Regions from separate parts of the Cellulosimicrobium sp. 72-3 genome, predicted to be linked through region 2. Evidence: predicted binding sites of a transcription regulator. Region 2 holds the regulator's gene; the other holds the start of a gene.
The links. Region 2 encodes HrcA, which represses chaperone genes, less so after heat shock. Its sites were predicted from a motif close to TTNGCACTCGNNNNNNNCGAGTGCNAA; they were not measured.
Positions count from the first base shown of each region.

Region 1 (12,195 bases), 1.1 Mb from region 2:
GCTGGCGGCGGGCGCGGCCCGCTCGTGGTTCGCGTCGTCGCCCCGACAGCTCGGCGCGGTGCGGGCCGCGGGCGGCGGGATGATGGTCGGCCTCGGCGGCGTCCTCGCCGTCGCGTCGCACCGCGCGCCCTGAGCGGCCCGGAGCGCGCCGACGGAGGGCTCGTCGGGCCCGGGACGCGACGAGGGCCGGTCTCCGTCAGGAGGCCGGCCCTCGCCGTCTGGGGTGAGTAACGGGACTTGAACCCGCGACCCCCTGGACCACAACCAGGTGCTCTACCAGCTGAGCTATACCCACCATGTGAGCCGTGCTCACGGACCGGCGCCTGGAGCACCGGCCGTCGAAAAGTGTACCCGGTCTGCGGGGTGCTCCCGGACGCCTTTCTCGCGTCAGGCCTCCGTGGCCCCTGTGACGGTCGCCACGGCGGCGTCGTCGGCGGTCGTGGCGGCGCTCTCGCCGGGCTCGTGCGGCCGCGTGCGTCCCCGGGTCACGCTCGTCGCGACGACCTGCTCCGCGATCTTGCGGGCGGTCGCCGAGTCCGGGCCCGGCGCAGGGACGAAGACGGCGGCGCGGTAGTAGCGCAGCTCGTCGATGCTCTCGAGGATGTCGGCGAGCGCGCGGTGCCCGCCGTGCTTCTCGGGCGAGGAGAAGTACGCGCGCGGGTACCAGCGGCGGGAGAGCTCCTTGACGGAGGAGACGTCGACGATCCGGTAGTGCAGGTGGCTCATGAGGGCCGGCATGTCGCGGTCGAGGAACGCCTTGTCGGTCCCGACGGAGTTCCCGGCGAGGGGCGCCTTCCCGGGCTCCGGCACCCAGGTGCGGACGTAGTCCAGGACGCGCTGCTCGGCCTCGGCCAGCGTCAGGCCCTCGTCGAGCTCGTCGAGGAGACCGGAGGTCGTGTGCATCTGGCGCACGAAGTCGCCCATCTGCTCGAGCGCCTCGGCCGGCGGGCGGACCAGGACGTCGACGCCGTCACCGAGCACGTTGAGCTCGGAGTCGGTGACGACCGCGGCGACCTCGACGAGGGCGTCGGCGCCCAGGTCGAGCCCGGTCATCTCGCAGTCGATCCAGACGATGCGTTCGTTCGCGTTCACAGGGCTCACGCCCACAGCCTAGTCGCGCACGACGAAGGCCCCGGCGGTCCGGTCCACGGAGGGTCCGGACGGCCGAGGCCTTCGACGGGTCGCGCTCTCGCCCGGCGGGGTGTGCCCCCGGCGTGACGAGCGCTCGGTGCGCGTCATGCGGTGCGGCGCGACAGGCGGGCCTGCCGGGTGTGCGCCGGGACGCGGGTCGTGGTGCGGCGCAGCTGCGACCGGCGCAGGGTCTGCTCCTGCAGCTGCTCGCGACGGCTGAGGGCCGCCACGTCGTACGTGATCAAGGGATGCATGGTGCTGTCCTCGTGACGCTGGGTTCGTGGGTCTGGCCGGACCCTCCACCGCCCGGTACGGACCGGACGGACGCCACCGCGGTGTGTGCTCATACGACCACGGAGGCCTCCGGAGATGCACGGGTTTTTCGTCGGGGACCGCCGGGGGGACCACCCGGGGGTCCGTCGGGGTCCTCCGGGACCGCGCCGCCCTGCGTCGTCGGCCCGCGTTCCGTAGCCTCCGGGGATGGGAGCGACGACGAGCGGGTCGAAGGAGGGCACGTCGCCGCGGGCGGTGCTCGTGAGCGTCTGGCCGGGGGTGCTCCTGGTCCTGGTCGGCGTCCTGGGCTTCGCCGGACTGCTGGACTCGGTCCGGGAGCGGGACGACCTCTGGCGGTTCGACGAGCCGCTGCTGGCCTGGATGGTCGCGCACCGGACTCCCGTCGCGACGGGGGTGCTGACGGTCGTGACGAACGTGTTCGGCCCGTTCGTGCTGCCCGTCCTCGTGGCGGTGGGGTGCATCGTGTGGGCCCGGCGCTCGGGGACGTGGTGGGAGCCCGGTCTGCTCGCCGGGGCGATGGTGCTCGCGACCCTCGTCTCGAGCGTGCTCAAGGCCGTGATCGCGCGCCCGCGCCCCCCGGACGTCTCGATGGTCGTGGCCGGGGTGGAGCGGTCGTTCTCGTTCCCGTCGGGCCACACGATCGGCGCGGCGACGCTCGTGCTCGTCGGGGGCTACCTCGTGTGGCACCGCCACCGCGACGCGCGCGTGCTCACGGTCTGGGTCGTGGCGTCGGTGCTCGTCGTCGGGACCGTGGCGCTGAGCCGCCTCTACCTCGGGTACCACTTCCTCACGGACGTCCTCGCCGGGCTCTGCCTGGCCGTGGCCGTGCTCGGCGTCGTGGTCGCGGTCAGCCGGGTGCACGACCTCTGGGCACGGCCGGAGACACCGCCGCGACCCGTCGAGGCGGCACCCGACGATGCTTAGAAAAGAACTCTTGCGCAAGATAGCTTTCGTGACGTAGCGTCGTCGCCATGACGACCGCTGCCGACCGCCCTGGACCGGGTGCCTCCGAGAGCACGACCCCGCCGGAGCCGGTCGTCGCGACCGACCCGGCGAGCATCCGCGCCCTCGCGCACCCTCTGCGCCTGCGGATCCTCTCGCTGCTCGACGACGAGGGCGAGGTCACGGCGACGCGCTGCGCCGAGGTCACGGGCGAGTCCGTCGCGAGCTGCTCGTTCCACCTGCGCATGCTCGCGAAGTACGGCTACGTCGAGGCCGCCGAGCGGCGCGGCAAGGAGCGCCCCTGGCGGACGGTCGGGCGCGGCCGCCAGACCCGGTTCGACCCCGACGTGCCCGAGTCGCTGCCCGCGGCGAGCGCCGTGGCGGACCTCGTGCTCGGCCAGGAGGCGGCGCGCGTGCGGGCGTGGCTCGCCGGTGCCGCGGCGGAGGACCCGCGGTGGCTGCTCGCCTCCACGCTCAGCTCGTCGTCGTTCTACGCGACGCGCGAGGAGCTCGACGCGCTCGCGCGCGAGGTCGAGGCGCTCACCGACCGCTTCGCCGGGCGCTGGGAGGACCCGGCGCTGCGCCCCGAGGGCGCGCGACCGGCGCGGCTGTTCGCCGTCGTCAACGCCGACCCGCCCCCGGACCCCCGGTGACTGCGCCGTCCGAGCCGGCGGCCACGGACCAGGCCGCGGCACCGATGTCGACCGCAGCGCCGACGTCGACCGCCGCGCCGACGGCGACCGCGGGGGCGGCTACCGCGGCGTCCGCGCCGCGGCGCGAGAGCACGACGCCGGGAGCCGACGCACGCGCGGCGCTCCGCGGGCGCCCCTTCCGCCTGCTCTCCGTCGCGTGGGGCTTCACCAACTTCGCGGACTCGGTGCTCGCGATCATCCTCGCCGTGTGGGTCAAGGACCTCACGGGATCGAACGATGCGGCCGGGCTCGTGTTCGCCGCGCTGGGCCTGCCCGCCCTCGCGTCGCCGTTCCTCGGCCAGCTCGCCGACCGGGTGTCCCGCCGCCGGATGCTCGTCGCGACGTACCTCGTCGGCGCGGTCGTCCTCCTCGCCCTCCTCCTCGTCCGCGGGCCGGGGCAGGTGTGGCTCGTGCTCCTCGTCACCGTCGTGTACTCGGGGGTCGGGTTCGCGACGTCCGCGGCGCAGTCCGGGCTCGTGCGCGACATGCTGCCCGACGACGCGCTCGCCGCCGCGAACGGCCGCCTCACGACGATCGACCAGGTGTTCCGGCTGCTCATGCCCGTCGTGGGCGCGGGTGCGTACTCCCTCGCGGGCGTGTGGCCGCTCGTCCTGACCGCGTCGGGTGCGTTCGTCGTCGCGGCCGGGGTGGTCGCGCGCGTGCGGGTGCGCGAGACCCCGCCGGCCGACGAGCGCGAGCCGTACCTCGCCGAGGTGACCGCGGGCTTCCGGCACCTCGCGGGGACGGCGCCGCTCGGCGTGCTCACGGTCGCGCTCGTCGTCGCGTTCGGCGCGGTGGGGCTGCTCAACGCGGTGAGCCTCGCGATCGTCGAGGACGGCCTCGGGCTCCCGGCCGCGCTCCTCGGGCCGGTGTCGTCCGTCCAGGCCGTGACCGCGATCGTGGCCGGCCTCACCGCCGCCCGGCTCGTGGCCCGGTGGGGGGCGCAGCGCCTCGTCGCGCTGGGCCTGGTCGTGCTCGCGCTCGGCATCGTCCCGGCGACCGGCACGAGCGTGGTGGCGGTCGTCGTCGGGCTCGGCGGCGTCGGCCTCGGCGTCACGTGGGCGATCGTCGGGTTCGTCACCGAGCGCCAGCTCCGCACGCCGCCCGCGCTCCAGGGCCGGGTGGCCGCGGCGAGCACCATGCTGCTCAACGTGCCCCAGCTCCTGCTCACCGTGGTGGGGGCCGCGCTCGTCGGGGTCGTGGACTACCGGGCGCTGCTCGTCGTGACCGTCGCGGGCATCGCTGTCGCCGCGGCGCTCGCCCTGCGCGGGCCCCGCGCCGTCGTCGGCGCACGCTAGCGCTGCGGACCGGCGGGCACAGCGGCGGGGCACAGCGGCGGGGCACGTCGGCAGGGCACGGCACCGGTCCTACCGGCGAGATGACAGGCGGACGGCCTCAGTCGTCGAGGCCGCGGGCGCGCAGCGCGTCGCCGAGCGCGTCCGCCTGGCGCAGGGCGCCCACGACGAGCGGGACGGCGAAGGCCCGGACGTCGTGCTCCCGCCCGCGCGCGCGGCACGCGTCCCGCACGCGCTGCGCGAGCGCCGCGACCACCGGGACGGAGCGCACGGCGAGCGAGAGGACGAGTGCGACCCGGCCGACGTCGACCCCTACCCGACCGAGCGGGCGCAGCCCGCGCTCGATCGCCGCGAGCACCGCGGCCGTGCGGGTCGTGAGCAGCACGAGGCCCGCGAGCGCGACGAGCGCCACGAGGCGGGTCGTGAGGACCGCCGCGGCGGCGGGACCGAGCGCGAACCACTGCACCGCCAGGAGCACCGGCACGACGAGCCGCAGCGGCCGGACCTGCTCCCACGCCGCGCGGGCGCCCACGCCCGCTACCGCGTAGAGCGCCGCGACCACGACGACCACGACCCCCACCGCGACCGGCGACGACACGAGCAGCACCGCGCCCGACGCCGCCGCGAGACCGACGAGCTTCGCCCCGGCCGGGAGGCGGTGCAGCACCGAGGTCCCCGGCCGGTAGCCGCCCGCCGTCACCCCGGCCCCGCGTCGACCAGGCGGCGGTAGTGCGCGACGGCCGGGCCCGGCGCGTCGTCCGCGACGACCCGCCCGCCGTCGACCACGAGCACGCGGTCCATCGCGTCCATGAGCGCGAGGTCGTGCGAGACGAGCACGACCTGCTGGGGGAGGGACGCGAGCTCGGCGGCGACGCGGCGCGTGTTGCGCAGGTCGAGGAGCGTGGTTGGCTCGTCGGCCACGACGAGGCGCGGTCCCGCCGCGAGCACGGAGGTGAGCGCGAGGAGCTGCTTCTGGCCGCCCGAGAGCAGGTGCGCGGGATGGTCCGCGTGCTCGGCCAGGCCGCGTGCGGCGAGGGCGCGCCGCACGACCGCGGCGCGCTCGTCCGCGGGGACGCCGCGCAACGAGTACGCGACGTCCTCCGCCACGGTCGGCATGACGATCTGCGCGTCCGGGTCGGTGAAGACGAACCCCACCCGCCGCCGCACCGCCGCGCCCTGGCGGCGCGTGTCGAGACCGTCGACGAGCACGCGCCCTGCGGTGGGCACGACGAGCCCGTTGAGCAGGCGGGCCAGGGTGCTCTTGCCCGAGCCGTTCGCCCCGACCACGCCGACCCGGCGCTCGCGCAGCTCGAGGCTCACGCCGCGCAGGACGTCGCGCTCGCCGAGCCGCACGTGCACGTCCTCGAGCCGCACCACGCAGCCCGCCGCACCGTCCTGCGGCGGGAGCTCGGGCGCGGGTGCCGCGGCCTCGGCCGGGCGGTCCCGGCGTCGCCCCCGCACGGCGCGCGCCGCCCACGCGATCACCGCGCCACCTCCACGAGCACCGCGACGCCCTGGCCGCCGCCGACGGCCGCCGTCGCGAGCCCGAGCGTCCCGGCCCGCGCGCCCCCGCGCACGAGCCGGGAGAACAGCCGGACCACGGACACCGCGCCGCTCGCGCCCCAGGGGTGGCCCAGCGCGAGCGCGCCGCCGTCGGCGCACACGCGCGCGTCGTCCGCCGGGTCGCCCAGCGGGTCGAGGCCGAGCGCGTCGGTGACCGCGAGCACCTGGGCCGCGAACGCCTCGACGACCTCGACCGCCGCGACGTCGTCGAGCCGCGCGCCGGCGCGGTCGAGCACCGCGCGCACCGCGGGCACCGGGCCCCACCCGGGCAGCGCCGGGTCGCAGCCCACGGTGGCCGACGCGACGACCCGCAGCCCCGCGAGCCCCCGGTCGCGGCGCACCGCCTCGGGGACGACCGCCACGACCGCGGCGCCGTCGCTCACCGGGCTCGACGTCGCCGCCGTGACCGTCCCGCCGGGGGTGAACGCGGGGGAGAGGCGCGCGACGACGGCCGGGTCGAGGCGGCGCGCGCGCTCGTCGCGCTCCAGGGCACGGCCCAGCGGGCCGACGCGCACGGTCTCGGCGGCGAACCGGCCGACGTCGTGCGCTGCACGGGCGCGCGCGTGGCTGCGCACCGCGTACGCCTCCTGGCGCTCGCGGGTCACGCCGCGGCGCCGCGCGAGCTCGTCGGCGGCGGCGCCCATCCCCGGGTCCGCCCACGGCACGGGCGCGAACGCCGCGCGCGCGTAAGGGACGTCGCCCCACGGCGTGCGGTGGGCCCGCGCGGGGGAGCGCGTCGCGCTCTCGGTGCCGCCCGCGAGGACGAGCGCCGCCTCGCCCGCGCGGACCTGCTGCGCCGCGACGAGCACGGCCGCGAGGCCCGACGCGCACTGCCGGTCGACGGTGAGCCCCGGCACGCCGACGCCCGCTCCCGCGGCGAGCGCCGCGACGCGCGCGACGTCCCCGCCGGGGCCCGTGCAGCACCCGAGCACGACGTCCGCGACGCCGCCGTCGACGCCGTGCGCCCGCGCGTCGTCGAGGGTCGCGCGCAGCGCCGCGGCCGCGAGGTCCACCTCGGTGAGCTCCCGGTGCCCGTGGCCCGCGGTGCCGATCCACGTGCGGCGCGCGGCGACCAGGACGGGTGTCGCGTCCGTCGTGCCGTGCGTCGACGTGCTCGGGTGCCGGGTCACCGCAGCGGCTCCAGGCCCGACCGCGCGAGGTCCGTCCCGCCGAGGGCCTCGCTCACCGCGCCGCGCGCGGGCTTGCCCGACGGCGTCCGTGGCAGCGCGCGCGTGCCGTACCAGCGCCGCGGTCGCTGGGCCGGCGCGAGCGCCGCGCGGGCGACCCGCTCGAGGTGCGCACGCAGCCCCGACCGGTCGTCGCACTCCACGACGGCGGTCACGACGGCCCCGAGGCGCCGGTGCGCCGTGCCGAGCACGACGACGTCGCGCACCCCGGGCACGGCCCGCAGCACGACCTCGACGTCCTCGGGCACGACCGTCGAGCCGCCCGAGAGGATCGCGCCGTCGCCCCGGCCGCGCAGCACGAGCGGCTCCGGGCCCGGGTCGGCGAGGTCCCCGACGGTGTGCCACGCGCCGTCGCGCCGCAGCGGCCCCGTGGCGCGCGCGAGGTAGCCGCGCGACACCCACGGCGAGCGGACCCACACCTCGCCGACGCTCGCCGACGGCAGGGGGCGCACCGCCAGGTCCACGCCGGGGAACGCGCGCAGCCCCGACCCGTCGGGGTCGTAGGCGACGAACGACAGCTCGACGGCGCCGTAGTACGCGAGCACGTCGACGCCGAGGCCCCGCGCCCGCTCCCGCGCCCCGGGCGCGAGCGACGCCCCGCCGACGACCGCGTGCCGCAGTCGGGACGGCGCGCCCGCGGCGACGGCGTCGAGCACGTCGTCGAGGACCTGCGGCACGAGGTGCACGACGTCGCTCGTCGCGAGCGCCGCCGTCGTCGCGGCCGGGGTGCGCGTGAGGACGGCGCACGCCCCGACGGCGAGTGCGTGCACGGCGGCGAAGCAGTACAGCGACGACGCGAGCGGGCCGGGGACGAGGACGGTGTCCGTGGCTCGCAGCCCGAGGAGCCGCGTGACCGCGTCGAACGACCCCGCCCACGACGCGCGCGTGCGCACGACCGCGCGCGGGCGGCCGGTGCTCCCGGACGAGAACCCGGCCCACGCGAGGTCGTCGGGACCGGGGACGTGCGGTGGCGTCGGCTCCGCGCCGTCGGCGGTGCCGGTCCCGCGCGGCAGCGGCACCTCGACGAACGTGCGCGGCGCGAGCGTGCGCAGCACCTCGGCGCGGTGGGCGCGCGGCCAGGCGGCGTCGCACACGAGCGGCGTCGCGCCCAGGTGGTCGACGGCCAGCACCGCCGTGAGCAGGTCGAGCGGGTCCGGCAGCGACACGGCGACGAGGTCGCCCGGTCGCGTGCCCGACGCGCGCAGGTGCGTCGCGCCCACGCGCACGTCCGCGGCGAGCGCGGCGTAGGTGCGCGACCGCTCGGGCGTGCGCAGGGCGGGACGGTCGCGCGCCGCCGGGTCGGCGGCGTGCGTCAGGACCTGGTGGGCGACGGGCACGCGGACACTCTCGCAGGTGTTCAGGAGACGGGGCGGCCGTCGGCCGCGGCACGGTCGCCGCGGCCGGTGCGCCCGACCGGACGGGCCGCGGGGTAGGCCCGCACGACGCCCACCGTGATCGCGGCGGCGGCGAGCGCCTTGAGCAGGTCGCCGGGCAGGAACGCGAGCGAGAGCTGCGCGGTCGTGGGCAGCGGCACGCCCGTGACGAGCGCCTGCACCGGGATGCCGACGGCGTAGACGACCGCGATCCCGCCGACGACGCACGCGACGAGCACGGGCGCGAACGTGACGCGCCGGAGCCGGTCGACGAGCAGGCCGACGACGGCCGCGCCGGCGAGGAACCCGACGAGGTAGCCCGCGGACGGCCCGACGAACGCCCCGAGCCCGCCGCGCCCGCCCGCGAGGACGGGGAGCCCGGCCGCGGCGAGCGCGAGGAACGTCGCCACGGCGAGCGAGCCGCTCCACGCGCCGAGGATCGCCCCCGCGAGCATGACGCCGAGCGTCTGGAGCGTCACGGGCACCGCGTTGCCGAACAGCGCGATCGAGCCGGGCAGACCGAGCGCGGCCAGGAGCGCGGCGAACGTCGCGACCCGCGCGGCGTCGCCGGCGTCGAGCGCGAACCGGCCGCGGCGACGGTCGGGCACGTCCCGCGGTGCGGCGCGCAGCACCTCCGGGGCGGTGGGCGCCGTGGCGGGCGGGGTGGCGGCGGGCGTCTCCGTGCGGGCGTCGGTCATCGCGGGCTCCCTGCTGTCGGTGGTCGGGCGTGTCCACTCTGGCCGGGACGGCGGTCGTCGGGCGACGGCGCTCGCGACCACCTCCGCGGCCCGCCGTGCACGGATCGCACAAGGCGTTGGAGGGATCCTCCAACCGCGCCGGGGCGCGGGCGCGGGGTCGGTGTGGGAGCCGCACAACCCGGCCTGTCCGGCCGGGCGACACGGCGCGTCGCACCTCTTGGCACTCGCGGGGGGAGAGTGCTAAAACAGGAGCTGTAGCCGCCCGCGGGGTGCCTGCCTCGCGGGAGCACCGACCGGTCCCGGACCGTCCGGGACCGAGCGACGAGGAGGTGAGAGGTGTGGCTGCGATGATCGACCCCTTCACGAGCACCTTCGACGCGATGGACCGTCTGGTCGGCCAGCTCGCGTCCGGCGCCCGCGCGACCGCGGCCTCGGCGGCCTCGGGCGGCATGCCGCTCGACCTGTTCCGCGCCGGGGACCACTACGTGCTGACGATGGACCTCCCGGGCGTCGACCCGGGCACGATCGACGTGTCCGTCGAGGACCGCACGCTGACCATCCGCGCCGAGCGCAGCCCGCGGACCGACCCGGACGTCCAGTGGCTCGCCCGCGAGCGGCCGTCCGGCACGTACGCGCGCCAGCTCACGGTGGGGCGCGGCCTGGCGCTCGACAAGATCACGGCGTCGTACGAGGACGGCGTGCTGACGCTGACGATCCCGGTGGCCGAGGAGGCCCGGCCCCGCCGGATCGAGGTTGCGCACCGCGCGGGCGGCGCGGCGACCCAGATCACGGCCGAGGCCGAGCCTCAGACGTCGGAGGGCTGAGCCGGGCTCACGCCTCGCCCGGGAGCGCCTTGCGGACGACGAGGCGCGTCCACGCCCCGAGGTACACGCGGTCCCCGTCGGCCAGCTCGCGTCGCTGGCCGGCGGGGATCGGGTCCGTCGGGAGCGGTTCGCCCGCGGGGCTCACGTAGGTGCCGTTCGAGGACTGCAGGTCCTCGACCCACCAGCGCTGGCCGTCCGCGCTGAGCTGGCAGTGCCGTCGCGAGACGCCGGTGTCCGCGCCGCAGTCGACCTGCGGGTGGATGCCGCGCGAGACCGAGGGGCGCCCCACGAGCACGCTGCGCTCGCGCAGCACGACGAGCCCCGGCAGGCCCGCCGACGGCATGGGGTCCTCGGGCTGCTGGGCCGCGTACCAGTCCGGGTCGATCCAGATCTCGACGACCCACTGGTCCGGCCCGGGCACGGGCGGCGTCGGCAGGTGCGCGCCCGACGGCGCGGGGCCGGCCGGATCGTCGGGCTGCGCACCCGCGGCGGTCCCGGCGGCCGGCGTCGACGCCGGAGCCTCGAGCGGTGCGGAGGCGCCCGGCGGCGGGGTGGCCGCGGACGCCGGCGACGCGGCCGGAGCGGGGAGCGGGGGCGGCGTCGCGCCCGACGCGAGGCCCGCCTGCGGTGCGGCCGGGGCAGCGGCGGGTGCGGCCGGGGTGGCCGGCGTGGGGCGCGACGGCGGGTCGAGCGAGAGCGCCGACGCAGGCTCCACCGGGTCGGGCAGGGCGCCGGTGGTGAAGTCGTAGCCGCAGTTCTCGCAGAACAGCGCACCGGCCGGAGCCGGCGAGCCGCAGTTCGGGCACTCGAGCGCCTGCGCCGGTGCGGAGGCCGCGCCCGGAGCAGGGGACGACGCGCCCGTCGCGAGCGTCGCGGGTGCCGACGCCGCGGCGATGGGCTCGCCGCACACGTCGCAGTAGTCGGTCGACTCCGAGGGGTGCCCGTTGGGGCAGACGACGGCGCTCACCGACGCACCCGCGTCGTCTTCGTCGAGGCGGTGTCGAGCGCCATCTCGTCGAGCGTCGAGGTGTTGCGCTTGAGCCGCACGGTGCCGTGCTCCTCGTCGTCGATCTCGACGACCTTGCGCAGCCGCGACGTCGCCTCCTCGTTCCCGGTCTGCTGCGCGAGCTGGACGGCGCGGCCGAGCTTGACGGTCGCCGTCGCCTCGTCGCCCGACGCCTTGGCCGCGAGGCCCTCCTGGATCGCCGCGGCGAGCTCGGTCTGGCCGGTGTAGTGCGCGACCTCGGGGTTGATGCGCGTGGTGAGCGACTCGTCGTCGGACCACTTCGCCTTGACCAGGCCCGAGGACACGACCTCGCCGTTCACGGCGAGCTGGACGCGCGCCGCGAGCTGCTCGGAGCCGACGGGCTTCGAGGCCACGCGCACCGCGACGTGGTAGTCGCGCGACTCGTCGCCCCACGACCCGGTGGGGTAGGCGCCCGTGAGCGGGTTGACCTCGGCCCGGCGGTGCGTGAGGTCCTCGACGGTCGGGGCGACCTGGCGCACGAACAGCACCTGCGAGCCCTGCGGGGCCCACACGCGCAGGTCGGCCGCGGCGACGCCGCGCGCCATCGACGTCTGCATGAGCTTCTCGAAGTCGGCGGCGATCTCGTTCGGGTCCGCGATGAGGTCCACCGTGCCGAGCAGCGCGGTCGAGATCTCGCGCAGTTCGTCGACCTGCCAGCGCGAGCCGACGCCGCGCGCGTCGCACTGGAAGTGGCCCGTGACGTCCCGCACCGCGGCTGAGAGGTTGGCGCGGGGCTCGGACTCGTTCTTGCCGTCGGTGAGCAGGATCGCGTGCCGCTGCGTCGCCTGCGGCACCGTCGCGAAGAGCTGGTCCGCGAGACGCAGCCACGTGCTCATCGCCGTGCCGCCGCCGGGCGTGAGCATCGAGATCGCGCGCTTCGCCTCGGCGCGCGCGCCCGGCTCCATCTGCACCATGGCCATGCGGGCGTTCGGGTAGGGGAACGCACGGTTCGCGACGTGGCTGCCGCCGACGATCGCGAACCACGTGCCGTCGAGGATCTGGTCGACCGCGACCTGGGCCGCGTGCTTCGCGGCCTCGATGTTGCGCCCCGACATCGACCCCGACGTGTCGACCATGATGATCTCGGCCACCCCGCCCGCGCCGCCGGCGCTCCCCGCGCTCCCGGCGCCGCGGCACGTCACGGTGACGATCGCGTGGACGTCCGTCGC
Region 1 is NZ_CP053419.1:1,573,856-1,586,050, forward strand. It holds gene HKK73_RS07105 (LysE family translocator) at 1-133, shown strand, start outside; tRNA gene HKK73_RS07110 (tRNA-His) at 220-295, opposite strand; gene orn (oligoribonuclease) at 388-1,101, opposite strand; gene HKK73_RS07120 (hypothetical protein) at 1,236-1,385, opposite strand; gene HKK73_RS07125 (phosphatase PAP2 family protein) at 1,612-2,349, shown strand; gene HKK73_RS07130 (helix-turn-helix transcriptional regulator) at 2,397-3,020, shown strand; gene HKK73_RS07135 (MFS transporter) at 3,017-4,357, shown strand; gene HKK73_RS07140 (energy-coupling factor transporter transmembrane protein EcfT) at 4,455-5,021, opposite strand; gene HKK73_RS07145 (energy-coupling factor ABC transporter ATP-binding protein) at 5,051-5,731, opposite strand; gene HKK73_RS07150 (thiolase family protein) at 5,836-7,047, opposite strand; gene HKK73_RS07155 (class I adenylate-forming enzyme family protein) at 7,044-8,441, opposite strand; gene HKK73_RS07160 (biotin transporter BioY) at 8,462-9,175, opposite strand; gene HKK73_RS07165 (Hsp20/alpha crystallin family protein) at 9,514-9,999, shown strand; gene HKK73_RS07170 (FHA domain-containing protein) at 10,007-10,966, opposite strand; gene HKK73_RS07175 (VWA domain-containing protein) at 10,963-12,195, opposite strand, start outside.
Region 1: HKK73_RS07165 (Hsp20/alpha crystallin family protein) is a predicted target of HrcA. The motif match lies at 9,393-9,419, and genes of this name have one in related genera.

Region 2 (11,394 bases):
CCGCGAACTCGGCCTCGTCGACCTCGGCCTCGGTCTCGTTGTTGACCTCGATGCTCACGCGTCGTCCCTCGTCCGTCGTTCTCGTGCCGCGGGGCGTCCGCGGCGGTCGTCGTCGCGGCGGCGCGACCCGGAGCTCCCCGAGCCCCCGCCGCTCGCCAGGTCCCACCGCGCGTACGCGTCGATGATGTCGCTCACCAGCCGGTGCCGCACCACGTCGGACGACGTGAGCCGGCAGAACTCGACGTCGTCCACGCCGGTGAGGACGTCCTCGATGACGCGCAGGCCGGACTGCGTGCCGCCCGGCAGGTCGACCTGCGTCGCGTCGCCCGTGATGACCATGCGCGACCCGAAGCCCAGGCGCGTGAGGAACATCTTCATCTGCTCGGTGGTCGTGTTCTGCGCCTCGTCGAGGATGATGAACGAGTCGTTGAGGCTGCGCCCGCGCATGAACGCGAGCGGCGCGACCTCGATCGTGCCGGCCTCGATGAGCTTGGGGATCGAGTCCGGGTCGATCATGTCGTGCAGCGCGTCGTACAGCGGGCGCAGGTACGGGTCGATCTTCTCCGTCAGCGAGCCGGGCAGGAACCCGAGCCGCTCCCCCGCCTCGACGGCGGGGCGCGTGAGGATGATGCGGTTGACCTGCTTCGACTGCAGCGCCTGCACGGCCTTCGCCATCGCGAGGTACGTCTTGCCCGTGCCCGCGGGGCCGATCCCGAACGTGATCGTGTTCGCGTCGATGGCCTCGACGTAGCGCTTCTGCCCCACGGTCTTGGGCCGGATCGTGCGGCCGCGGCTCGACAGGATGTTGAGCGTCAGCACCTCGGCCGGGCGCGACGCCGTCGCGGCGGTGAGCATCGCGATGGACCGCGTCACGACGTCGGCCGTGAGCTGGGTGCCGGCCTCGACGACCTCGACGAGCTCGTCGAGCAGGCGCGCGGCGAGCGCGACCTCCCCCGGAGGGCCGGCGACCGCGATCTCGTTGCCCCGCACGTGCACGTCGACGGCGGGGAACCCCTCCTCGACGGCCCGGAGCACGGAGTCGCGGCTACCGAGGAGCGCCACCATCGGCACGTGGTTCGGGATGACGATGCGGTGCTCGACCCGGTGCGACGAGGGGTCGGGTTCTCGGGACAGAGAGGTCATGAGCCGGCTTGCGCCGCTGCGCTCCTTCGGTCGGGCAGTGGGTCCGGGACGGCCACCGCCCCGCAGATCGCTTCCATCGTACCGAGCGCGGCCGGGCGTCACACGCGCTTTCGCGCAGGGCTCAGGCGGGCGACCAGCCGAGCTCGGCGCCCGCGATGACGTGGCCGTGCACGTGGAACACGCTCTGGCCGGCGCGCGGCCCCGAGTTGAAGATGAGCCGGAACTGGCCGTCGGCCAGGTCGCCCGCCACCTCGTCCGCCAGCGCGACGACGTCGCCGAGCAGCTCCGGGTCCGCCGCCGCGAGCTGGGCGATGTCGCCGTGGTGGTCGCGCGGCACCACGAGCACGTGCACGGGCGCCTGCGGGTCGATGTCGCGGAACGCGATCGAGCGCTCGCTGGTCGCCACGACGTCGGCCGGCACCTCCCCCGCGACGATGCGGCAGAAGAGGCAGTCCGGGTCTGTGCGCAGGTCGGTGCTCGTCATGACCCCGAGGCTAGACCACGCGTCCCGGCCACGCCCCAGCGGCCGAGCCGCTCGGCGAGCAGCGCCACGGCCACCGGTCCGGCGGTCGACGTGCGCAGCACGTGGGGCCCCAGCCGCGCCGCGACCGCGCCGGCCTCCGTGAGGTCGGCGAGCTCGCGGTCGGAGATCCCGCCCTCCGGGCCGACGACGACGAGCACCTCGGGCGCGGGCGCGCCGTCCGTGGCCGGACCGGCGGGCAGCCCGACGTCGGCGAGCGGCGTCGTCGCCTCCTCGTGCAGGACGATCGCCCGACCGCCCGCCGCGACGACGTCGACGACCCGCGCCGCGAGGCCGCGCGAGTCGAGCGCGACCTCGACGCGAGGCAGGCGCGCGCGCCGGGCCTGCTTGGTCGCCGTGCGGACCGTCGCGAGCCACCGCGCGCGGGACTTCGCCGCGCGCTCGCCGCGCCACACGACGACGGAGCGCTCCGCCTGCCACGGCACGACCGCGTCGACGCCGATCTCCGTCGCCGCCTCGATCGCCATCTCGTCGCGGTCACCCTTGGCGAGCGCCTGGACGAGCGTCACGACGACGTCCGGCGCCGGCTCGCGGTCCACCTCCTGCACGAGGAGCGTCACGCGGCCCGACTCGGCGTGCTCGACGACGCAGCGCAGCCGGAGCCCGTCGCCGTCGACGACGTCGACGCGCTCGCCCGCGCCGCGGCGCTGCACGACGCCCGCGTGCCGGCCCTCCGCGCCGTCGAGCACGTACCGGTCGCCGGGCGCGACGCCGTCGGTCCCCGTCTCGGCGAGGAACACCGGAGCACTCATGCGCGCGCCCCGCTCAGCGGCCGGACAGCTTGTCGCGCAGGCGCGAGAACACGCCCGGGTGCGCGGCGGCGAGCCGGGGCTCGGGCCGCTCCTCGCCGCGCAGCGCGGCGAGCGAGCGCAGGAGCTGCTCCTGCTCGGGGTCGAGGGCAGTGGGCACCTGGACCTCGATGTGGACGTTGAGGTCGCCGCGCCCGCTGCCGTGCAGGTGCCCGACGCCGAGGTTCTTCAGCGTGACGATCTGGTTCGGCTGCGTGCCGGGGCGCAGGTCGATCTCCTGGAGCCCGTCGAGCGTCTCCAGCTCGAGCACGGTGCCGAGGGCGGCCGCCGTCATCGGCACCTGGAGGGTGCAGTGCAGGTCGTCGCCGCGGCGCACGAACGTGTCGTGGTTGCGCTCGCGGATCTCGACGTACAGGTCGCCCGCGGGGCCGCCGGCCGGGCCGACCTCGCCCTGCGCGGTGAGCTTGATGCGCGTGCCCGTGTCGACGCCCGCCGGGACGTTGACCGTGATGCTGCGGCGGCTGCGCACGCGGCCCTCGCCCGAGCACTCCGCGCACGGCTCGGGGATGACGGTGCCGAAGCCCTGGCACGCGGCGCACGGCGCGCTCGTCATGACCTGGCCGAGGAACGAGCGCGCGACGCGCTGGACCGTGCCGCGCCCGTGGCACACCTCGCATGTGCGGGGCGAGGTGCCCGGGCGGCAGCAGGTGCCGCCGCACGTGCCGCACACGACCGCCGTGTCGACCTGGAGCTCGCGCTGCGCGCCGAACGTCGCCTCGGAGAGGTCGATGTCGAGCCGCACGAGCGCGTCCTGGCCGCGGCGGGCGCGCGGGATCGGGCCCTGCTGCGCCTGGGCGCCGCCGAAGAACGTCTCGAAGATGTCCTGGAAGCCGAACCCGCCGCCCATGGGGCCGCCGCCCCCGCCGCCGGGGGCGCTGGGGTCGACGCCGAGGTCGTACTGCTGGCGCTTCTCCGGGTTGGACAGCACCTCGTAGGCGCGCGCGACGTCCTTGAAGCGGTCGCCCGCCTCCTCGCCCGCGACGTCCGGGTGCAGCTCGCGCGCGAGCTTGCGGTACGCCTTCTTGATCTGGTCCTGGTTGGCGTCACGGGCCACGCCGAGGATCTCGTAGTAGTCGCTCACACGTCACTCTCTGCTGGTGCGGGTCGTGAGGCCGGCGCGGGGCCGGTCGGGAGGGGTCGGGGGTGGTCGTCGAGCGGGCCCGCCGCGGGCGGGGAGACCGCGGGGCTCACGTGCCGAGCACCCGTGACAGGTAGCGCGCGACCGCGCGCACCGCCGCGATGGTGCCGGGGTAGTCCATGCGGGTCGGCCCGATCGAGCCGACGAGCGCGACCGTGTCACCGTCGTTACCGTAACCGGTCGTCACGACGGAGGTCTCCGCGAGGCCCTCGAGCTGGGTCTCGCGACCGATCCGGACGCTCACGCCCGACTCGGCGGCCATCTCGGTGAGCAGCCCGAGCAGGACGACCTGCTCCTCGAGCGCCTCGAGGACGGGGCGCAGCGCGTGCTCGAACCGCATGCCCGCGCGCGCGAGGTTCGCCGTGCCCGCGAGGACGAGGCGCTCCTCGCTCTCCTCCGCGAGCGTCTGGGCGACGAGGTCGCCCACCGCGCGGACGAGCGGGGCGTCGTCGGGGTGGAAGCTCTCGGTCACGGCGGCGAGACCGGGCGCGAGGTCCGTGAGGCGCTTGCCCGCGGCCGCGGCGTTGAGCCGCGCGCGCACCTCGACGAGCGTGCCCTCGTCCGGCAGGCTCGCGACCTCGAGCGTGCGCTGCTCGACGCGACCGGTGTCCGTGATGATGACGACGAGGAGCCGCGACTCGCCGACGGGCACCAGCTCGAGGTGGCGCAGGCCCGACCGGCTCAGCGACGGGTACTGCACGACGGCGACCTGGCCGGTGAGCTGGGCGAGCAGGCGCCCGGCGCGCGCGATGACGTCGTCGAGGTCCACGCCCTCGGACAGGAAGGTCTCGATGGCGCGCTTCTCCGGCGCGGACAGCGGCTTGACGCCCGAGAGGCGGTCCACGAAGAGCCGGTAGCCCTTGTCCGTCGGGATCCGGCCCGCGGACGTGTGCGGCTGCGCGATGTACCCGGCGTCCTCGAGAGCCGCCATGTCGTTGCGGATCGTGGCGGGCGAGACGCCGAGGCTGTGGCGCTCGGTGAGCACGCGCGACCCCACGGGCTCGCGCGTGAGGACGTAGTCCTCGACGATGGCCCGCAGCACCTCGAGCCGGCGCTCCTCGCTCACGTCCACCTCCCGCGTGCCGCACCGTCGCCGCCCGGGCGGGCGTGCGGGCGTCGGCACTCTCGACCTCCGAGTGCCAATCCTACGCGTCCGCGCGGCCCGTCCGGCGGTCCTCCGCTCGTCGCGAACGCAGGTCAAGGAGGCCGACGACGAGCGCGACCGCGACGAGGCCGATCGTCACCAGGAGCGCCCGCCCGGTCGCGTCCGCGGCCGAGTCGCCGCTCGCGAGCCCGCCGTAGTAGACGGACAGGACCACGGAGATCCCGACGGCCGACCCGATGCGCTGACCGAGCTGCAGCATGCTGCCCGCCACCCCGGCCCGGCTCACCGGCACCTCGGACAGCGTGAGCGTCTGGTTCGGCGCGATGACCGTCCCGCTGCCCGCGCCCGCGACGAGCAGAGCGACCGCGAGCGCCGGGCCGACGGCGCCCGGGTCGTCCCCGAGCGTGCGCACGACGACCTCCGCCGCGACCACCCCCACGAGCACGAGCACGACGCCGCCGACGACGAGCTCGCGGCCCCAGCGCGCGACCCAGCGGCCCGAGAACCACGCCGACACGCCCGACGCGACCGCGAACGGCGTGCCGACGAGCCCTGCCTGGAGCGGCGTGTACCCCAGCTCGTCCTGGAGGTAGAGCGTGACGACGAGGAAGATGCCCGTGAACCCGGCGAAGTACGCGAGGCCGAGCAGCGCGCCGTTGCGGAAGGACCCGAGCCCCACGACCTGCGGGTCGAGCACGGCCTCGCCCGTGCGCCGCTGGTAGCGCCGCTCCCACCCGACGGCGGCCACCACGGCGGCCGCTGCCGGCACGAGCCACCACCAGCGCGACGCGTCGTCGCCGCGGCCGGTCGTCGTGACGAACGGCATCATCACGCCGAGGGTCGCGGCGCCGAGCAGGCCCAGCCCGACGAGGTCCAGCCGGCGCGGCCCGCGCGCCGCGCCCGAGCCGGTGCGCGGCGGCCCGGGCACGAGGCGCCACGCGAAGGGCAGGAGCACGGCGACGACGGGGATGTTCACGAGGAACACCCACCGCCACCCCGTCTCCGGGCCCGCCGCGGCGATGATGAGCCCGCCCAGCAGGGGCCCGAGCGCCGTCGAGACGCCGATGGTCGCGCCGAACATGCCGAACGCGCGCCCGCGCTCGTACCCGCGGAACTGCTGCTGGATGAGACCGACGACCTGCGGGTTGAGGACGCCCGCGCTCACGCCCTGGAGCAGGCGCGCGACGCCGAGCCACGTGTCGGTCGGCGCGAGCCCGGACGCGAGGCTCATGAGCGCGAAGCCCACGAGGCCCGCGATGAAGAGCGGTCGTCGTGCGCCCGCGTCGCCCAGGCGCCCGGCGGGCACCAGCGCGAGCCCGAACGCGAGCGTGTAGCCGGCGACGACGAGCTGGAGCTGGGTCGGGCCCGCGTCGAGCGACGACTCGATCGACGGCAGGGCCACGTTGACGATCGACACGTCGAGCGTCGTGATGAAGCCCACCGCGAGGCAGACCGGCAGCACGCGCCAGCGGTTCGGGTCCGGCTCCGCGCGCTGCTGGCTCATCGGTCCGTGGTACCACCCCGCCCCGGGGGCGCGCGCGCCGGGAGCCGCCGTGCGCGGCCGGTCCGGGCGCCCGGGACCTTCCCGCGGGCGGCCGATCCGGCGACGCACGGGGCGATCTCGGTGGTGAGCGGCGGACGCTGGCCTAGGGTGACGCCGTGTCCTTCGACCGCTACGGCTCCGACGTCCTCGGCGGCACGCCCGCCCCCACCCACCACCGCGCGCGGCCCGTGTCGCGCCCGCAGCCCGCGGAGCGCGGCCTCGTCGTCGAGGAGGTGCAGACCGGGTGGGTCGGGGCCGTCGTCCGGGTCGAGAAGTCGGGCGGGATGCACGTCGTCGTGCTCGAGGACCGCGCGGGCCGGACCCGCACGTTCCCGCTCGGGCCGGGCTTCTGGGTCGACGGCGCGCCCGTCGAGCTCACCCCGCCCGTCACCTCCCGCGCCCCCGCCGCGCCGACGCGCACGGCCTCGGGCTCGCGGGCCGTCGTCGGGCAGCGGGCGCGCGTCGCGCGCGGGAGCCGCATCTGGGTCGAGGGCAAGCACGACGCCGAGCTCGTCGAGAAGGTGTGGGGCGACGACCTGCGCGTGGAGGGGGTCGTCGTCGAGCCGCTGCACGGCGTCGACGACCTCGCGGCGGCGCTCGCCGACTTCGGCCCGACGCCGCAGCGGCGCGTGGGCGTGCTCGTGGACCACCTCGTGCCCGGCAGCAAGGAGCGGCGGATCGCCGACGAGGCGCTGCGGCGGTCGCCCGCGGGCACGGTGCTCGTGCTCGGGCACCCGTACGTCGACGTCTGGCAGGCGGTGAAGCCGGCCCGGATCGGCCTCGAGCGGTGGCCCGTGATCGAGCGCGGCACCGAGTGGAAGCGTGGGATCCTGCGCGAGCTCGGCTGGCCGGCGGAGAGCGCGGAGGACGTCGGCCGCGCGTGGCAGCGCATCCTCGGCACGGTCCGCACCTACGCCGACCTGGAGCCGTCGCTGCTCGGGCGCGTCGAGGAGCTCATCGACTTCGTCACCGCGCCCTGACCGGTCGCGGGCGCGCGGGACGCACCCCGCGCGTGAGGTACCGCGCTCGAGACGCACCGCGCCCCGGTACCGACGGACGGTACCGGGGCACGGCGACAGCGTCGGCCGGGTCTCAGGCGGCCGGCACCCCGCCCGTGAGACGGCGGTAGGCGTAGCCGACGGCGACGTAGCTCAGCGGGATCGTCACGAAGAGCCCGAGACCGCACGGGATCGCGCCGAGGATGTTGATCCCGACGAGGGCGAGCAGGAGCAGGAACACCTGCCCGAAGTTCTTCGCGACGAGCGAGAAGCTCGTGCGGATCGCCGTGATCGCGTCGACGCCCTGGTCGAGCGCGACGTAGTACACGAACGCCGAGAACAGCAGCATCGCGAGCCCGGGCAGGACGCACAGGACGAGCCCGATGCCGGACAGGACGCCGACGATGAGCGCCGCGAGCAGCACGTTGAGCACGTTCCCGATGCGGAAGAACGCGGCGACGTCGGGTCGACGCCCGTCCACCTCGTCGAGCGCGCCGCGCGTGAAGAACGCGGTGATGAGGTAGCCGATGGCGGTGCCGACGATCCCGAGCAGCACGCTCGTGAAGGTGAGGCCGCCGAGGGCCGCGAAGTTCGTGTCGGAGTAGTCGAACTGGTCCTGGAACTGGTCGAACCCGCCCGTGATCCAGCTCCACGCGATGTTGACGGCGAGGAAGATCAGCGCGACGAGGATCCACGGCCCCAGGTTCGACGTGACGCGACGCCACCCGTAGGAGATCGCGTCGCCGACGCCGAACGCCGGGCCCGCGTAGCCGGGCTGGCCCCCGTACCCTCCGGCGGCACCCGGGTACGACCCGGGCGGCGGCGGGTACCCCCCGGCGGGGGGCGGGTATCCGCCGGCGGGCGGCGGGTACGCACCGGACGGGGGCGGGTACGCGCCCGGCGGGGGCGTACCCGGTCCCCCGGCCGCGCCGTCCGGCGCACCGGTCGGCGCGCCGTAGGCACCCGGTGCGCCGTACGCGGGCGGGCCCGACGGCGGTGCGGCCGGGTCGTGCGGCGCTCCCCCGCCCGGGCCGTACGGCGAGGCGGGCGGGACGTCGCCCCCGGACGGGGCGGCGTCGGGCCGGCCGGGTCCGGGACCGGCCGGTGGCGTGGCGTCCGGTCGCGGGCCGCCCGCGCCGTCGGCGGGGGTGTGCTCGTCGTCGCGGGGCGGCTCGCCGCCCGGGTTCGTAGGGTCGGTCATCGTGCACCTCGTTCCTCGTCGTCACGTGCTGCGGGCTGCACGCTCCGTCGACGTGCTGGGTCCACCTTGGCGGTTCACGGCCCGGACCGCGCGGCGAGCACCGCGACCGTCGCGCGGCGGCGGGCAGGGTGGTGCCGCCGAGGGCCTCGTCCTCGCGGGGCGCGCCCGGGTCGCGGTGGACCCGGGCCGACGTCACTCGTCCGTGATCGTCCGGACCACCGTGTCCGCGAGCAGCCGCCCCCGCAGGGTGAGCACGGCACGACCGGCGACCGCTGCGCGGCCGTCGAGCAGCCCGTTCGCGACGAGCCCGGCGACGGCGTGGCGTCCCGCCGGGGAGAGGACCGCGAGGTCGAGTCCCTCGCGCAGCCGCACGCCGAGCATCGTCTGCTCGAGCCGGCCCTCCGTGCGCGTGAGGAGCTCGCGCCCCGCCGCGGGGCTCGTGCCCGCCTCGAGCAGCGCCGCGTACCGGCGGGGGTGCTTGACGTTCCACCACCGCACGCCGACGCGGGCGTCCTCGGGCGACGCCCCCGCAGGTTCGGTACCGGCCGCCGCGACGTAGGAGTGCGCGCCGGGCCCGACCCCCCACCAGTCGTCGCCGCGCCAGTACGCGAGGTTGTGGCGGCAGCGGTCCGCGTCGGTGCGCGCCCAGTTGCTCACCTCGTACCAGGTGAGGCCCGCCGCCGTGAGCAGCTCGTCGGCGAGCTCGTACTTCGTGGCCTGGTCGTCCTCGCTCGGGAGCGCGACCTCCCCGCGCCGCACCTGGGCGGCCATCTTCGTCCCCGCCTCCACGACGAGCGCGTACGCGGACACGTGGTCGACGCCGGTCGCGAGCGCGGCCTCGAGGCTCGCCCGCCAGTCGTCGAGACTCTCCCCCGGCGTGCCGTAGATGAGGTCGAGCGAGACCTGGAGGCCGGCGTCGCGCGCCCAGCGCACGACGTCCGGGACGCGGCGCGGGTCGTGCGTGCGCTCGAGCGTCGCGAGCACGTGCGGCACGGCGGACTGCATGCCGAACGACACGCGCGTGAACCCGGCGGCCGCGAGCTCGGCGAGCGACTCGGGCGTCACCGAGTCCGGGTTCGCCTCCGTCGTCACCTCGGCGTCGGGGGCGAGCCCCCACGCGTCGCGCACGCCGCCGAGCAGGCGGACGAGGTCCCCGGCAGGCAGGAGCGTGGGCGTGCCCCCGCCGACGAAGACGGTCGAGACGGGCCGCTCGGGCAGCCCGGCGTCGTGCAGCACGCGCGCGGCGAGGTCGATCTCGCGCATCGCTGTGCTCGCGTACGAGGCCTGGCTCGCACCCCCGCCGAGCTCGGACGCCGTGTAGGTGTTGAAGTCGCAGTACCCGCACCGCACCGAGCAGAACGGGACGTGCAGGTAGACCCCGAACCCGCGGGTCGCGGGCACGGTGCCGCCCGCGCCTCCCGCGACCCAGGAGGGCAGCGAGCCGTCGGGCGGGACCGCCTCGCCCTCGGGCAGCGCCGGGCTCACTTCTTCGACTTGTCCTTGGCGTCCTTGCCGCCCGCGGCGTCGGAGGAGAGCGCGGCGATGAAGGCGTCCTTCGGGACCTCGACGGACCCGATGTTCTTCATGCGCTTCTTGCCCTCCTTCTGCTTCTCGAGCAGCTTGCGCTTGCGGCTGATGTCACCGCCGTAGCACTTCGCGAGGACGTCCTTGCGCATGGCGCGCACCGTCTCGCGGGCGATGACGCGCGCGCCGACGGCCGCCTGGATCGGCACCTCGAACTGCTGGCGCGGGATGATCTCCTTGAGCTTCGCCGTCATCATGACGCCGTAGTCGTACGCCTTGTCCTTGTGCACGATCGCGCTGAACGCGTCCACCTGCTCGCCCTGGAGCAGGATGTCGACCTTGACGAGGTCGGCGACCTGGTCGCCCGACGGCTCGTAGTCGAGCGAGGCGTAGCCGCGCGTGCGGGACTTGAGCTGGTCGAAGAAGTCGAACACGATCTCGGCGAGCGGGAGCGTGAAGCGCAGCTCGACCCGGTCCTCGGACAGGTAGTCCATGCCGAGCATCTGGCCGCGACGGTCGTTGCACAGCCCCATCACGGTGCCCACGAACTCGCTCGGCGCGAGGATCGTCGCGCGCACGACCGGCTCGCTGACCTGCTTGATCTTGCCGCCGGGGAACTCCGACGGGTTCGTCACGTTGACGAGCGTCCCGTCCTCGAGCGTCACGTCGTAGACGACGTTCGGCGCGGTCGAGATGAGGTCGAGGTCGAACTCGCGCTCGAGGCGCTCGCGCACGATCTCCAGGTGCAGCAGGCCGAGGAACCCGACGCGGAAGCCGAAGCCGAGCGCGACCGACGTCTCCGGCTCGTAGTTGAGCGCGGCGTCGTTGAGCTTGAGCTTGTCGAGCGCGTCGCGCAGGACCGGGTAGTCGGTCCCGTCGATCGGGTACAGGCCCGAGAAGACCATGGGCTTCGGGTCGGAGTAGCCGCCGAGCGCGTCGGCGGCGGGCTTCGCCGCGTTCGTCACGGTGTCGCCGACCTTCGACTGGCGCACGTCCTTGACGCCCGTGATGAGGTAGCCGACCTCCCCGACGCCGAGGCCCTTCGTGACGATCGGCTCCGGCGAGATGACGCCGATCTCGAGCAGCTCGTGCGTCGCTCGGGTCGACATCATGACGATGCGCTCGCGCGGGTTGAGGTTGCCGTCGACGACGCGCACGTACGTCACGACGCCGCGGTAGGTGTCGTAGACCGAGTCGAAGATCATGGCGCGCGCGGGGGCGTCGGCGTCGCCGACCGGCGCGGGCACGCGCTCGACGATGCGGTCGAGCAGCGCCTCGACGCCGGCGCCCGTCTTGCCGGAGACCTTGAGCACGTCGTCCGGGTCGCCGCCCACGAGGTTCGCGAGCTCCTCCGCGTACTTCTCGGGCTGGGCCGCCGGGAGGTCGATCTTG
Region 2 is NZ_CP053419.1:2,635,164-2,646,557, forward strand. It holds gene ybeY (rRNA maturation RNase YbeY) at 1-58, opposite strand, end outside; gene HKK73_RS11960 (PhoH family protein) at 55-1,143, opposite strand; gene HKK73_RS11965 (HIT domain-containing protein) at 1,265-1,627, opposite strand; gene HKK73_RS11970 (16S rRNA (uracil(1498)-N(3))-methyltransferase) at 1,624-2,436, opposite strand; gene dnaJ (molecular chaperone DnaJ) at 2,450-3,574, opposite strand; gene hrcA (heat-inducible transcriptional repressor HrcA) at 3,681-4,697, opposite strand; gene HKK73_RS11985 (MFS transporter) at 4,777-6,240, opposite strand; gene HKK73_RS11990 (DUF3097 domain-containing protein) at 6,396-7,259, shown strand; gene HKK73_RS11995 (hypothetical protein) at 7,372-8,478, opposite strand; gene hemW (radical SAM family heme chaperone HemW) at 8,671-9,963, opposite strand; gene lepA (translation elongation factor 4) at 9,960-11,394, opposite strand, start outside.